2 regions of the Streptomyces sp. NPDC098789 genome follow, and region 2 is predicted to be linked to the other one. Evidence: predicted binding sites of a transcription regulator. Region 2 holds the regulator's gene; the other holds the start of a gene.

The links. Region 2 encodes HspR, which represses chaperone genes until heat shock. Its sites were predicted from a motif close to TTGAGNNNNNNNNNCTCAA; they were not measured.
Region 1: a site for HspR is predicted at 3,076-3,094, ahead of lon (endopeptidase La). Genes of this name have one in related genera too.

The regions. Positions count from the first base shown of each region.
Region 1 covers NZ_JBIWAJ010000001.1:455,162-460,289, forward strand. Annotated here, with positions in the region: gene ACIQWR_RS02310 (hypothetical protein) at 1-244, shown strand, start outside; gene ACIQWR_RS02315 (sulfurtransferase) at 302-1,150, shown strand; gene ACIQWR_RS02320 (DUF4097 family beta strand repeat-containing protein) at 1,601-2,374, shown strand; gene ACIQWR_RS02325 (DUF1877 family protein) at 2,431-2,967, opposite strand; gene lon (endopeptidase La) at 3,117-5,128, shown strand, end outside.
Region 2 covers NZ_JBIWAJ010000007.1:46,818-51,945, reverse strand. Annotated here, with positions in the region: gene ACIQWR_RS16605 (helix-turn-helix transcriptional regulator) at 119-1,201, shown strand; gene ACIQWR_RS16600 (heat shock protein transcriptional repressor HspR) at 1,314-1,760, opposite strand; gene dnaJ (molecular chaperone DnaJ) at 1,762-2,952, opposite strand; gene grpE (nucleotide exchange factor GrpE) at 2,994-3,671, opposite strand; gene dnaK (molecular chaperone DnaK) at 3,671-5,128, opposite strand, start outside.

The DNA of each region.
Region 1 (5,128 bases), on a different contig from region 2:
CCGGTCCCCGGCGACCTCGCGCACCCTGTGGGGCACCGAACTGCCGGCGGAGCGGCTGCGCGCCCGGCTGCTCGCCGCCCCCCGGGTCCTCGCGGTCCTCGACCCGGTGGGCGAACCGGTGGACCCGTACCCGCGGGAGGCGGTGAAGCGGCAGGCCCTGGCCGCGCACTTCGACCTGTGCCGGATCGTCCCCGTCCACGGCGCCCGCCTGGCCGTCTTCGCCCGCCCGGGCGGCTGTTCGTAGCCACCTCGGGACCCGGTTGGGCAGGATGGGGGACCCCGCGTACCCAGGAGGCCCGCAGTGACGGTCAGTTCCCCCTTCGACTTCGACCGCCCGTTGATCGGCGTGGCACGGCTCGCCGAACTCCTCGGGGAGGACGGGCTCATCGTGGTGGACGCGTCCGTCGGGGCCCACCGCGGGGCGCCCCGACGGATCGCCGGGGCCCGGCCCTTCGACCTCGACGGCGTCCTCTCCGACCACACCGCCCCCGCGCCGCACGCCATGCCCGGACCCGAGGCCTTCGCCGGGGCCGTCCGGGCCCTCGGGATCGACGACACCAGCGCCGTGGTGGTCTACGACGGTGCGGGGATCTACTCCAGCGCCCGCGCCTGGTGGATGCTGCGGGCGATGGGCTTCGACCGGGCCGCGGTGCTCGACGGCGGACTGCCCGCCTGGGAGGCGGCCGGGCTGCCGGTCGAGGAGCTGCCCGCCGGGTACGACGGGCCCCGGGGGACCTTCACCGCCCGGCCCCGGCCCGGGCTGATCGTGGACAGCGCGGCCGTCACCGCGGCCCTCGCGGATCCGGCGGGTGCGGCGGTCCTGGACGCCCGTACGCGCGAACGCTTCGCCGGGACGGCCCCCGAACCCCGGGCCGGGGTGCGCGGCGGGCACATGCCGGGCGCGCTCAACCTGCCGTTCGGCGAGCTCCAGCGGGGTGGTGCGATGCTGCCGGAGGCGGAGCTGCGGGCCGCGCTGCGGGGGGTGGCGGGGGATCGGGAGCGGCTGTACGTCAGCTGCGGTTCGGGGGTCACGGCCTGTGTGCTCGCGCTGGGGGCGGTGTTGGCGGGGTACGCCGATCCGGGGGTGTACGACGGGTCGTGGAGCGAGTGGGGCGCCCCCGGCCCCCTCCCGGTGACCACCGGCCCCTGACCAGGCCCTCCGGGCCGGGTGTCGGGCCACATTCAGCCCGTCCGGCGTTTGAGGACCCGCCGGGGGCGGCCGGGGGCGAGACGGTCCGAGGGTCCCGGATACCTCGGATGTTCCGTCGCAGGTGGGCCGGTTCCGGTCCGCGTCGGCGCGGCCTGCCTCCGGCGGGTCCTCAAACGCCGGACGGGCTGATGTGGGCCGGGCCTCGGGCGCCGGATGGGCTGATTTGGGCCGGGCCTCGGGCGCCGGACGGGCTGATGTGGGCCGGGCCCGGAGGGCTGGGGCGGGGCGCGCCGGTGTCCGGGGGTGGGGGAGCCGGCCCGTCCGGCGATTGAGGACACCCGCCGGCGGCGGATCGAGTCGGCAGCGGGCGAACGGGGGTGGTGCTAGCACCACCTCGGGACGGGTAGCAGCGTCATCGATCGACGGGGCCCCGGTCGGGAGACTGGTCGCATGACTTCACGCCGCGCCCTCGCCCTGCCGGTCACGGCCCTCGCCGCCCTCACCGCGGGCCTGCTCGTCTCCGGCTGCACCCCCGACCTCCTCGCCGGCGGGGACCAGAAGACGACGAAGACCGCGGCCGCCGACGCCACCGTCACCGAGGCCGTCACCTCGGTGGAGATCAAGGACGCGCGCAGGGGCTCCATCGAGGTGGTCCCCGGCAACGGTCCCGGCGTCGCCGTCCACCGCACGGTCCACTACCGCGGCGACACCGCGCCGCGCCCCGGCCAGCGGGTCTCCGCCGGCGCCCTCACCTTCACCGACGACTGCGGCGACGGCACCTCCTGCTACGTCGACTACCGGCTGGAGGTGCCGGCCGCGGCCAAGGTGAAGCTGGGCACGAGCAGCGGCTCCATCAAGGTGACGGGCGTGGCGGAGGCCGACCTGGAGGCGAGCTCCGGATCCGTACGGGCCGACCGGATCGCCGGGGCGCTGCGCGTCTCGACCTCCTCCGGCGAGATCACCGGTACGGCACTGGGCGGGCCGGGCGCCGAGGTGAGCTCCAGCTCCGGCGACGCCCACCTCGACTTCACGCGGGCGCCCTCCTCGGTGACGGCGCAGGCCAGCTCGGGGAACGTCACCCTGCGCGTGCCCGGCGGCCCCTACCGGGTCGGCGTGAGCACCAGCTCCGGCGACCGCGAGGTGAGCGTCCCGACGGACGCGGCGGCCGCGGCGCGCCTGACCGTGACGACCAGCTCGGGCGACGTGAAGATCACGGCCTCCTAGACGAACTCCTGGACCAATTCCTGGACCAATTCCTGGACTAACTCCTGGACGAGCTCCTAGGACAGCCACACCAGCAGCGCGTCACCGTCCGCCGCCGCGGCGCGGAAGAAGGGCAGCAGCTCCTCGTAGCGGGCCACGACGCCCTCCAGCGACGCCCCGCCCTCCCAGGCGTGCACCGGGTAGACGTCGGCCCGGGCCAGGTCGGCCGGGCCGACGCCGCCCACCAGCCGCTCGCCGCCCGTCGCCGCCATGGCCGCGGCGGCGGTCCGCACCTGCCCGGGCGTCAGGCAGCGCGGCGGCCCGTAGCTCCACGCCGCCGCCCCCGCCCCGGCGCCCTCCGACCCGCTCCAGGGGAGCGCCTCCTCGCCGTGCGCGATGTCGACGGGGAAGCCGAGGCGCCGGGTCAGGAACCCGAGGGCGTCCCAGGCCGTACCGGTACTGCACCACCGCTCCCCGCCCGTCCATCCCGCCCCGAGCGCCCCGTGCGTCTCCTCGGACCGCGCCCCCAGGCACGCCTCGACCCAGGCCGGATCGCGCCGGGCGCGCTCCAGCTCGTCGACGGCCAGCCGGACGTAGCTCCCGAGGATGCTCATGCGCGAAGGGTAGGACCGACCACTGACAACGGCCCCGGGTCCGGGGAGGGCCGGACGCGTTCGCCCCGGGCGAACGGAGGTTGGGGAACATTGGGCGGCGCACAAGCATTGAGTCGGCATAGCTCAACTTCGCTGCCGGAGGGAAAATCATGGCTTCGACGTCCGTAACGCTCACTCTGCCCGTGCTGCCGCTTGACGACGAGGTCGTGCTGCCGGGGATGGTCGTTCCGCTGGACCTGTCCGACTCGGAGGTGCGCGGTGCCGTGGAAGCGGCCCAGGCCGCCGCCGGGACCGGGAAGCCACGGGTGCTGCTCGTACCGCGGGTCGACGGGAAGTACGCCGGGACCGGTGTGCTGGGCACCGTCGAGCAGGTGGGGCGGCTGTCCGACGGGGATCCCGGGGCGCTGATCCGGGGCCGGGGCCGGGTCCGGATCGGGGCCGGTACCACCGGGCCGGGGGCCGCCCTGTGGGTGGAGGGGGAGACCGTCGACGAGCAGGTGCCGGAGCCGCTGCCCGGCGCCGTCGCCGAGCTGGTCAAGGAGTACAAGGCGCTCGCCACCAGCTGGCTCAAGAAGCGCGGCGCCTGGCAGGTCGTGGACCGGGTGCAGCAGATCGAGGGCGTCTCGGCCCTCGCCGACAACTCCGGCTACTCGCCGTTCCTGACCCTGGAGCAGAAGCTCCAGCTGCTGGAGACGGCCGACGCCGTCGCCCGCCTGCGGCTCGCCGTCACGATGCTCAGCGACCACCTCGCCGAACAGGACGTGGCCGAGTCCATCGCCAAGGACGTGCAGGAAGGCGTCGACAAGCAGCAGCGCGAGTTCCTGTTGCGCCGCCAGCTGGAGGCCGTGCGCAAGGAACTGCGCGAGCTGAACGGCGAGAAGGAGGGCGAGGAGTCCGACGACTACCGCGTCCGCGTCGAGGAGGCCGACCTGCCCGAGAACGTCCGCGAGGCGGCCCTCAAGGAGGTCGAGAAGCTGGAGCGGGCGAGCGACCAGTCGCCCGAGGGCTCCTGGATCCGCACCTGGCTGGACACCGTGCTGGAACTGCCCTGGAACGAGCGGACCGAGGACGAGTACGACATCCAGGGCGCCCGCGCGATCCTGGACGCCGAGCACGCCGGGCTGAGCGACGTGAAGGACCGCATCACGGAGTACCTGGCCGTGCGCAAGCGCCGCTCCGAGCGCGGCATGGGCGTCGTCGGCGGCCGTCGCGGCGGGGCCGTGCTGGCCCTGGTCGGGCCGCCCGGGGTCGGCAAGACCTCGCTCGGCGAGTCCGTGGCGCACGCCATGGGGCGCAAGTTCGTCCGGGTCGCGCTGGGCGGCGTACGGGACGAGGCCGAGGTCCGCGGCCACCGCCGCACGTACGTCGGCGCGCTGCCCGGCCGGATCGTGCGGGCCATCAAGGAGGCCGGGTCGATGAACCCGGTGGTGCTCCTGGACGAGATCGACAAGGTGGGCTCCGACTACCGGGGCGACCCGGCGGCGGCGCTGCTGGAGGTCCTGGACCCGGCCCAGAACCACACCTTCCGGGACCACTACCTGGAGGTCGAACTGGACCTCAGCGACGTGGTCTTCCTCGCCACCGCCAATGTGCTGGAGGCGATCCCGGAGGCGCTGGCGGACCGCATGGAGCTGGTCCGGCTGGACGGTTACACCGAGGACGAGAAGGTCGTCATCGCCCGGGACCACCTGCTGCCCCGGCAGCTGGAGCGGGCCGGACTGGCGGCCGAGGAGGTCACCCTCGGCGAGGACGCGCTGCGCAAGCTGGCGGGCGAGTACACCCGCGAGGCGGGCGTGCGCACGCTGGAGCGGTCCATCGCGCGGCTGCTGCGCAAGGTGGCCTCCCAGCACGAACTGGGCGAGCGCGAGCTCCCCTTCCGGATCGGTGCGGACGATCTGCGGGGCCTGATCGGGCGACCGCACCACGTGCCCGAGGCGGGCCAGGACCCGGCCGAGCGGCGCACCGCCGTCCCCGGTGTGGCCACCGGCCTCGCCGTGACCGGCGCGGGCGGCGACGTGCTCTTCGTGGAGGCCTCGCTGGCCGACCCGGAGACCGGGGCCGCGGGGCTCACCCTGACCGGCCAGCTCGGTGACGTGATGAAGGAGTCGGCGCAGATCGCGCTCAGCTTCCTGCGCTCGCACGGCGCGGAGCTGGAGCTCCC
Region 2 (5,128 bases):
GCATTCTTTTGTACATGGTCGGCTTCGTCCTCACTTGATGGAATCCTCTCCCCCGCGTGTCCGACGATGGCTCATTCAGGCACGTCACTGCCACAGGGACGATGCATCATGTTCTTGCATGTTCAGGACCCTGGGGGGTGGAGATTTGCCCAGAAGCGGCACAAACGAGACACATCCCCACCCCGTCACGTCTCTGTGCGACGAGGGAGCACGGCTCTACGCGGCAGCGCTCAGCACGGGCCGTATCGCAAGGGGAGAAGTTGAAAATGCTCCCTGCCTGCTTGAATTCGCTCTTCTGCAGCCCGATCCGGACGACGCGAACCAGCTGCGTCCGGTTCCCCCATCCGTCGCATTGGCCCAACGTCTCCACCCGATTGAACGTGAGATCCAGGACCGCCGACGCAGCGCTGTAGATCTCACCGACGCTTTCGAGCCGTTCCTTACCATCAGTGCCCAGAGTCCCGCCAACACTCACGCCATCACCGTGCTGGAGGGATTCGAGCGGATCAACGCGGCGCTGAACCTGGCGACGGCCGAATGTCACACCGAAGTGCTGACCGTCCAGCCCGGCGGCGCCCGGCCCTCGCTGGCCCTGACCCAGGCACTGGAGCGCGACGCCCCGCTGATCGACCGCGGGGTCAGCATACGGACGCTCTACCAACACACCGCGCGGCACAGCCAGGGCACGCTGGCCTACGTGGACCGGATCTCCGCGGGCAAGGTGGAGATCCGTACGCTCGAAGAACTGATAGAGCGCCTGATCATCTTCGACCGCACCGTGGCCTTCATCCCCGCCAGCGACGACCGGCGGGTGGCGCTGGAGCTGCGGCACCCGGGTCTGGTCGAGTACCTCATCAAGGTCTTCGAGCAGCTCTGGCGGCGCGCTGTGCCCCTGCGCCAGGAAGTGACGTACCGGCACACCCCCGAGGGGATCTCCGGCGTCCAGCGCTCCATCGCGCAGCTCCTCGTCGAGGGGTACGTCGACGAGGCCATCGCCCGGCGGCTCGGCATGAACGTACGGACCGCCCGCGCGCACATCGCGAAGCTGGCCACCGTCCTGGGCAGCGGGAGCCGCGCGCAGCTCGGCTTCCTCATCGCGCAGTCGGGGATCCTCGACGGACCGGGCGCCCTGCCGGGCGGCGGCGGGCTCACCGCCGAACACGACCCGGACCCGGACCTCGACCCCGACCACCTGGTCTGACCGGACCGGCCGGTCCGGCCGACCTGACGGACCGGCCGACCTGACGGAAAACGCGTGCGGGCCCCGCCCCCTGGTGGGGGGCGGGGCCCGCGACGGTCCCTGCGTGCGCGGATCAGTCCAGCGGCCGCTTGGGCCGCCAGACGACCAGGGCGCTGCCCGGCTGCGGCGGCTGGTACGGGACCAGGTCGCGCCGGTACGAGGCGTGCACCTGGGCCTCGCGCTGGCGCAGCACCGCCGCCGCACCGTCCACAGCTGTGGACAGCTCGGCGACGCGCTGCTGGAGCGCGGCGACCTGGTTCTCCAGCTCGATGATCCGCTTGATGCCCGCCAGGTTGATGCCCTCGTCCTGGGACAGCGCCTGCACCGTGCGGAGCAGCTCGATGTCCCGGGCCGAATAGCGGCGCCCGCGCCCGGCCGTCCGGTCCGGGGAGACCAGGCCGAGGCGGTCGTACTGGCGGAGGGTCTGCGGATGCAGGCCCGAGAGCTGGGCGGCCACCGAGATGACGTAGACCGGGGTCTCGTCGGTCAGCTGATAGGGATTGCGTCGGCGGCCGTCCATGTCATGCTCCCTTCGCGGACTCGAACAGGATGGAGCGCGGGTCCTCCGAGGCCGTGGCGTCGCGGAACGACTCCAGTGCCTCGCGGGCCTTGTCCGACAGCTCTGTCGGGACGGTCACTTCGACCGTCACCAGCAGATCGCCGCGGGTGCCGTCCTTGCGGACCGCGCCCTTGCCACGGGCGCGCATCGTGCGCCCGTTGGGGGTGCCCGGCGGCAGCTTCAGCGTCACCGCGGGGCCGTTCAGCGTCGGCACCTTGATGTCGGCGCCCAGGGTCGCCTCGGCGAAGGTGACGGGGACGGTGACCGTGAGGTTGTCGTCCCTGCGCCCGAACACCGGGTGGCTGTCCACGTGCACGACGACGTACAGGTCGCCGCCGGGACCACCGCGCTCGCCCGGAGCGCCCTTGCCGCGCAGCCGGATCCGCTGGCCGTCGGAGACGCCCGCCGGGATCCGGACCTGCATGGTGCGTGAGGAACGGGCCCGGCCGCTGCCCTTGCAGACGTCGCAGGGGGTCTCGGCGATCAGGCCGCGGCCCTTGCAGTCCGCGCAGGGGTCGGTCAGCGAGAAGCCGCCGCCGCTGCCGCGCGAGACCTGCCCGGTGCCGACGCAGGTCGGACACACGCGGGGCGTGCCGTTCTTGTCGCCGGTGCCCGAACACGCCTTGCAGGGAGCCTGCGAGGACATCCGCAGCGGCACCGTGGCCCCGTCCACCGCCTCCGTGAAGGAGAGGGTGACCTCGGACTCGATGTCCTGGCCGCGGCGCGGCTGGGTGCGGGTGCCCGCACCGGGGCCCGCGCCACCGCGGTTGAACAGGCCGCCGAACACGTCGCCCAGACCGCCGCCGAAGCCCCCGGCGCCCGCTCCGCCGCCGCCCTGGGCGCCTCCGAAGAGGTCGCCCAGGTCGAAGTTGGAGAAGCCGCCGCCACCGCCGGGACCGGGGCGGAAGCCACCGTTCCCGAACAGCGCGCGGGCCTCGTCGTACTCCTTGCGCTTCTTGCTGTCACCGAGGACGTCGTGCGCCTCGGAGATCTCCTTGAAGCGCTCCTCGGCCGCGGAGTCACCCTTGTTGGCGTCCGGGTGGAACTCGCGGGCGAGCTTCCGGTACGCCTTCTTGATCTCGGCCTCGGTGGCGTCCTTCGGGACACCGAGGACCTTGTAGTAGTCCTTCTCGACGAAGTCCTTAGTGCTCATCCTCGGTGGCCCTCCTCTCGTGACGTGCTGACATCAGACCTTCAGCCCTTGTCGGGCCCGTCCGTGTCCGTGCCCTGCTCGGCCGCGTCCTCGGACTTGGCCGGAGCGGCCGCGCCCGGCTGGGGCTCGGCCACCGCGACGCGCGCGGGACGGATCGTACGCTCGCCGATCCGGTACCCCGGCTGCAGGATCGCCACGCAGGTCGTCTCGGTGACGTCCGGCGCGTACGAGTGCATCAGGGCCTCGTGGATCGTCGGGTCGAAGGGCTCGCCCTCCTTGCCGAACTGCTGCAGGCCCATCTTGGCGGCGGCCGTCTCCAGCGATTCGGCCACCGACTTGAAGCCACCGAGCAGTTCGCCATGCTCCCGCGCCCGACCGATGTCGTCCAGCGTCGGGAGCAGTTCGGTCAGGAGGGACGCGACCGCGATCTCCTTGACCGCGATCCGGTCCCGCTCGACCCGGCGGCGGTAGTTCTGGTACTCGGCCTGGAGCCGCTGGAGGTCCGCGGTGCGCTCGCCGAGCGCGGTGCGGGCCTGGTCCAGCTGGGCCAGGAGGGCGGTTTCCTTGCCGAGCGAGTCGGCTGCTCCTGCGTCCCCGGCCGGGGCCGCCTTCTCCTCCTTGGAGGAGTCGGCGGCCTTCGGCTCGGCTGCGGCGTCGTCCGCCCTGTCGCCGGTGGGGACTTCGGGCTTCTCGTCGAAGCCCGGGGTCTCCTCCGACATCAGGCAGCGCCACCCTTCGGCTTCTCGTCGTCGACGATCTCGGCGTCGACGACGTCGTCGTCGGCCTTGGCCTGACCCGCGTCACCGGTCGGCGCGCCACCGGCGGCCTGGGCGCCCTGGGCGTCGGCGTAGATCGCCTGGCCGAGCTTCTGGCTGACGGCGCCCAGCTTCTCGGTCGCGGTGCGGATCTCGGCGGAGTCCTCGCCCTTGAGCTTTTCCTTCAGCTCGGCGATGGAGGCCTCGACCTCGGCCTTGACGTCGGCCGGGACCTTGTCCTCGTTGTCCTTGACGAACTTCTCCGTCTGGTAGACGAGCTGCTCGCCCTGGTTGCGGGACTCGGCCGCCTCCTTGCGGCGGGAGTCCTCGTCCGCGTACTGCTCCGCCTCCTGGCGCATGCGGTCGACCTCGTCCTTGGCGAGCGAGGAGCCGCCGGTGACGGTCATCTTCTGCTCCTTGCCCGTGCCGAGGTCCTTGGCCGTCACGTGCATGATGCCGTTCGCGTCGATGTCGAAGGCGACCTCGACCTGCGGGACGCCGCGCGGGGCCGGGGGCAGACCGGTCAGCTCGAACATGCCGAGCTTCTTGTTGTACGCCGCGATCTCGCGCTCGCCCTGGTAGACCTGGATCTGCACGGACGGCTGGTTGTCCTCGGCCGTCGTGAAGATCTCGGACCGCTTGGTCGGGATCGTGGTGTTGCGCTCGATGAGCTTGGTCATGATGCCGCCCTTGGTTTCGATACCGAGGGACAGCGGGGTGACGTCGAGGAGCAGGACGTCCTTGACCTCACCCTTGAGGACACCGGCCTGGAGGGTCGCGCCGAGGGCGACGACCTCGTCCGGGTTGACGCCCTTGTTGGCGTCCTGACCGCCGGTGAGCTCCTTGACGAGCTCGGCGACGGCCGGCATGCGGGTGGAGCCGCCGACGAGGACGACGTGGTCGATCTCGGACAGGTTGATGCCCGCGTCCTTGATGACGTTGTGGAACGGCGCCTTGCAACGGTCCAGCAGGTCCGCGGTCAGCTGCTGGAACTGGGCGCGCGTGAGCTTCTCGTCCAGGTGCAGCGGGCCCTCGGCGGAGGCCGTGATGTAGGGCAGGTTGATCGAGGTCTCCGTGGAGGAGGACAGCTCGATCTTCGCCTTCTCGGCGGCCTCGCGCAGACGCTGGAGCGCCATCTTGTCCTTGGCGAGGTCGACGCCGTGGCCGTTCTGGAACTGCTTCACGAGGTACTCGACGACGCGCTGGTCCCAGTCGTCACCACCGAGGTGGTTGTCACCGTTGGTGGCCTTGACCTCGACGACGCCGTCACCGATCTCCAGGAGCGACACGTCGAAGGTGCCGCCACCGAGGTCGAAGACGAGAATGGTCTGGTCGTCCTTGTCGAGACCGTAGGCCAGGGCGGCGGCGGTCGGCTCGTTGACGATGCGCAGGACGTTCAGACCCGCGATCTCACCGGCCTC